Regions from separate parts of the Paenibacillus sp. R-74696 genome, predicted to be linked through region 2. Evidence: a T-box and tRNA genes for the amino acid it is inferred to sense, from the RefSeq annotation. Region 2 holds a T-box; the other holds one or more tRNA genes.
What was found. The T-box of region 2 lies ahead of leuS (leucine--tRNA ligase). A T-box ahead of a tRNA ligase gene usually reads a tRNA of that ligase, here a tRNA-Leu.
Positions count from the first base shown of each region.

Region 1: it has a tRNA-Leu gene. The T-box ahead of leuS (leucine--tRNA ligase) is inferred to sense a tRNA for this amino acid. The anticodon was not compared.

Region 1 is NZ_JBPULM010000050.1:500,973-503,361, reverse strand. Features, by position in the region: gene ACSR9A_RS30805 (hypothetical protein) at 278-511, shown strand; tRNA gene ACSR9A_RS30800 (tRNA-Glu) at 737-810, shown strand; tRNA gene ACSR9A_RS30795 (tRNA-His) at 816-891, shown strand; tRNA gene ACSR9A_RS30790 (tRNA-Gln) at 897-970, shown strand; tRNA gene ACSR9A_RS30785 (tRNA-Trp) at 978-1,050, shown strand; tRNA gene ACSR9A_RS30780 (tRNA-Glu) at 1,076-1,149, shown strand; tRNA gene ACSR9A_RS30775 (tRNA-Leu) at 1,160-1,244, shown strand; gene ACSR9A_RS30770 (ribonuclease H-like YkuK family protein) at 1,296-1,886, shown strand; gene ACSR9A_RS30765 (pyridoxamine 5'-phosphate oxidase family protein) at 2,080-2,389, shown strand, end outside.
Region 2 is NZ_JBPULM010000030.1:604,033-606,421, forward strand. Features, by position in the region: gene leuS (leucine--tRNA ligase) at 1-1,226, opposite strand, end outside; T-box leader at 1,307-1,522, opposite strand; gene lplA (lipoate--protein ligase) at 1,797-2,389, shown strand, end outside.

The DNA of each region.
Region 1 (2,389 bases), on a different contig from region 2:
GCTAAAGGAATACTTCAGCTAGTGAAAATTAATAATTAGCGAAAAATGAATCAATTTTCTATTTGATATCCATGAATATAAGGTAATAAAATCAATAAAATTAACTATTTTCATTTTTTTAAATAAAAAGGATTGACTTATTAAAAGTCGATATGCTAGTATGAGAAGCATCAAGTCGATCATCAATTAAAGCGTTAAAGCATTGAAGCGAAATGCGTGATCGGTAAGCCGATAGCGTTGCGAGACCAATAACGAAGACGAAAGGAAGGTGCAGGAAATGAAAAACACAGCAGAACAGCTTATGAATTGGCCAGCGGAGCTTGATTTACATCAGTATGAGCAAGTGCAGAGTGAAATAACGAAGCAGCAGGCGGATGAACATCAGCATCCGGCGTTAGAAGAGTTGAATGAAAACTTACATGTTGCCTGCATCGAACCGAATATTCGTCGTTTTTGCGTATCGCAGTTGGACTGCTCCATCCTGAATAAAGGGGGAGCAGCGGCAGCCTGATCTTGAAGCGCGGGGTAGAATTTATTCCGATGAATCATTATCTGTATACGTGAAGACTACTTGCACCCTAGGTGAGTGGTCCGTTTGTGCATTCTCGAAATTTGGCTGATATCGGCTGAAGACGGGGTGGCATGGCGGAACCGTGAGGGGGAAAGTAGTTTTTTTATTGCAAAAATTAGAACGCATGTTTGTGAGTTAAGTAAGTATAAGCAGTCCTTATATTAAGGCGCATTCGGCAAGCGGCTAAGCCACACGACTTTCACTCGTGGATGCGGCGGGTTCGAATCCCCCATGCGTCACTATGGAGATTATGGTGAAAAGGCAAACACGTCAGGTTGTGGTCCTGATAAGTACCGGTTCGAGTCCGGTTAATCTCCCCAAGTAATGCCCCTTCGCCTAACGGTAGGGCAACGGTCTTTGACACCGTGCGTCTTGGTTCGATTCCAAGGGGGGCAGCCAATTAAATAAAGGGGGACATGTCCAAGGCAGGCGATTCGGAGTCCAAATCCGAATGAGGCGGGTTCGATACCCGCGCCCCTTGTTTTAAAAGCAGCAGTTAAATAAGGCGCATTCGGCAAGCGGCTAAGCCACACGACTTTCACTAGTGGATGCGGTGGGTTCGAATCCCCCATGCGTCACGATCGCCTTGTGCTTCTGGCGGAAATGGCAGACGCGGCGGACTTAAAATCCGCTGTCATTAAGACAACTAAGGGTTCAAGTCCCTTGAAGCACACTACTCCAACTAAAGAAGGGAAGAAGCCTAATTGCTTTACAGGTGACGATGATGAAAATAAGAAAACATCTTCAATTGATTCACGACATGGAGTTTCACAATGTATCGGAAAGACGCCTCAATCTGGAGCAGGTTCATGATCGCATTGTCCGTTTTATGTCGCTTGATCCACATGCAAATTACAATTTCATGATCGGTACCGACTGCCAGGTGCATGCGGGACATACGACGATGATTACCGGCGTCGTTATCCAGCGTGAGGGCAAAGGAGCATGGGCCTGCTATCGGCAGGTCGTCATCCCGCGGGAACTGAAATCCATCAAGGAGAAGCTGTCGCTGGAGACGTCATACAGCGAGGAGGTCGCGCTGTTTTTCGGTGGCGAACGCAGGGTGCAAATGGAGGATATCGTGCTCCCTTTTGTATACAAAGGCGCGTCCTTCGAAGCGTATATTGACGTCGATGCCGGAACCGATCCGGCTGTCAGCAAGACGGCTGCCTATGTGGCGGAAATGGTATTGCGTGTGGAAGCTATGGGGATGAAAGCTCGTCTGAAACCGGAAGCAATTGTCGCTTCTTCTTATGCGAATCGGCATTCCAAGAAGCCTTACCGCTTCACGGCAAATGATGTCGTAGAACAATAAATAATAATAGATCTTGTTATACGTTTGCTATACAGCTGGTCCTGCTTTTCTAACGGTGCCTGGCTGTCTATTACATAATAGAAACAAACATCAAAACCATGCTCCGATTAAAAAAACGGCAAAAGGGGTAATCTATGGCAGGCGCGATGCTGGGAAGACTGGCAAAAAGATGAACCTTTAAGGAGAGATACCGATGCCGAATACAACAAAACAATTGGAGCAGGAAATTATTGATGTGCTGCAAGCAAACCATGTATGCTCGTTTGCTACCGTAAATGGCGATAAGCCGATGGTGCGTTATATGGCGCTCTTCCATGATGGGCTTAACTTATATTTAGCGACAAATCGCGATACGAGCAAGGTTGATGAGCTGAGGGCTAACCCGAATGTTCATATTCTCGTTGGTTACGATGGCAAGCCGTCTTCCGATATTGTCCAAATTCAGGCACGTGCGGAATTGTGCGCGGACGACAAGCTGCGTGAGAAGCTGTGGAATGAAAATT
Region 2 (2,389 bases):
CCTTTTTCTTCGAGGAAGCTAATCATTTTTGCAATCGCCTCTTCATTGTTAAGCCCATTCAGCAAATCGGAATTTACATGTGCACCGTCGCCAGTGTAAGCCTCTTTGGAAATATCTCCGCCTTGCACGACTTCCAAAATTGGCAGTCCGAACTGCGTTGCAAACTCCCAGTCGCGCGTATCATGGCCTGGAACAGCCATAATCGCACCTGTGCCATAGCCAGCCAATACATAATCGGCAATCCAGATTGGCGTTTTCTCGCCATTGACCGGATTAATCGCATAAGCACCCGTGAACACGCCGGATTTTTCCTTCGCCAAATCAGTACGCTCCAAATCGCTCTTGCGGGAAGCTGTCAGCTGATAAGCTTCAATAGCTGCCTTTTGATCCGCTGTCGTAATTTGGGCAACCAGCTCATGCTCAGGCGCCAGCACGCAATAAGTAGCACCGAACAAAGTATCCGGACGCGTCGTGAACACAACAAGGTTCGCATCATGGCCCTCAATAGCAAACGTCACTTCGGCGCCTGTAGACTTGCCGATCCAGTTGCGCTGCATATCCTTGATGCTTTCCGTCCAATCAAGCTCCTCCAGATCCTCCAGCAGGCGCTCCGCATATTCGGTAATTTTCAATACCCATTGGCGCATTGGCTTGCGTACAACTGGATGGTTGCCGCGTTCGCTTAGTCCATCGATTACTTCCTCATTGGCAAGCACGGTTCCCAGCGCTTCGCACCAGTTAACCGGAACTTCAGCTACATAAGCAAGGCCTTTGTTATACAGCTGGATGAAAATCCACTGCGTCCATTTATAATAATCCGGGTCAGTCGTACTGAACTCGCGATCCCAGTCGTAGGAAAAGCCGAGCGACTTGATTTGACGACGGAAATTGTCGATATTTTTAAATGTAATCTCACGCGGATGCTGCCCTGTATCCAGTGCATGCTGCTCTGCAGGAAGGCCAAATGCATCCCAGCCCATCGGGTGCAGGACGTTAAAGCCGCGCAGACGCTTGTAACGCGACACGATATCCGTTGCCGTATAACCTTCCGGATGACCGACGTGCAGGCCAGAACCGGATGGATAAGGGAACATATCGAGTGCATAAAATTTCGGTTTGCCCGCTTCTTCCTTCGTTGCGAACGTCTTGTTCTCATCCCAATATTTTTGCCATTTCGGCTCTACCATCAGTGGATTATAGCCTTGCGGTTGCTGATCTTGACTCATGAATGTTTCCTCCTTAAGCTTGGTAAAGCAAAATTTCAGCGGCTTCCAAACAAAAAAGCTCCCGCCCCTAGCGTATGATCGCTAGGGACGAGAGCTGTCTCCCGTGGTACCACCCTAGTTAGCCCCCGGACATGCTTTGCCGAGTGCTCACTTGTTGCCTTTAACGCAGGCCATACGGTACGCTTGCGCGCACAGCTCCAAGGTGAGATTCATATCGCTGCAGGTCCGGCTTGCACCATCCGCCGGCTCTCTAAGCCATGCCCCGCGATACTACTGCTCCTCATCAACGCCAAATGTGACATTTTAAGAATTAGTTCCGATTATAATGAAGCTTTCGCGCGATGTCAAGAGATAGCCCCTCCGCAACTTCCCTTTTTATTCCAAAATTCTCACTTCTTGCATGCCAAAATGAACGATGCGTGAACGACAGTCCTTTTTGGCGAGAAAAAGCATTTCTCCTTGCGGGTTGAAAATCCGCTCTCATTTATCCATGGCATTTGCCCCAAGGAGGGGTATAATAGGAGCAGCAAGCTTTTGCAACCTATTACTATTTTCGGAGGAATCGTTATGATGCGTTTTGTAAGCAACAAACATATAACAGACCCTGCGCTTAATTTGGCGCTGGAAGAATATATTTTACGGTCGCTGCCGCCGGAAGACGATTATTTGCTGTTTTATATTAATGAGCCTTCCATTATTATTGGCAAAAACCAAAATACAATGGAAGAAATCAACCCGCGCTATGTAGAGGAAAATAATATCCATGTCGTGCGCCGGCTGTCCGGCGGCGGGGCCGTTTATCATGACGAAGGTAATTTAAATTTCAGCTTCATCATGAGTGACGATGGCCAATCGTTCCATAATTTCAAAAAATTCACCGAGCCTGTCGTAAAGGCGCTAGCCACGCTTGGCGTTCAGGCAGAGCTTACGGGTCGCAACGATATTCAAGTAGGCGAACGAAAAATTTCCGGCAACGCGCAGTTTTCGGCACGGGGCAGAATGTTTAGCCACGGCACCTTGCTGTTTGATTCCGAAATTGAAAATGTCGTATCGGCTTTAAAAGCGAATCCCGAAAAATATGTGTCGAAAGCGACAAAATCGATTCGCAGCCGCGTGGCCAACATTTCCGAGTTTCTGGCAGCACCTATTACAATTGAAGACTT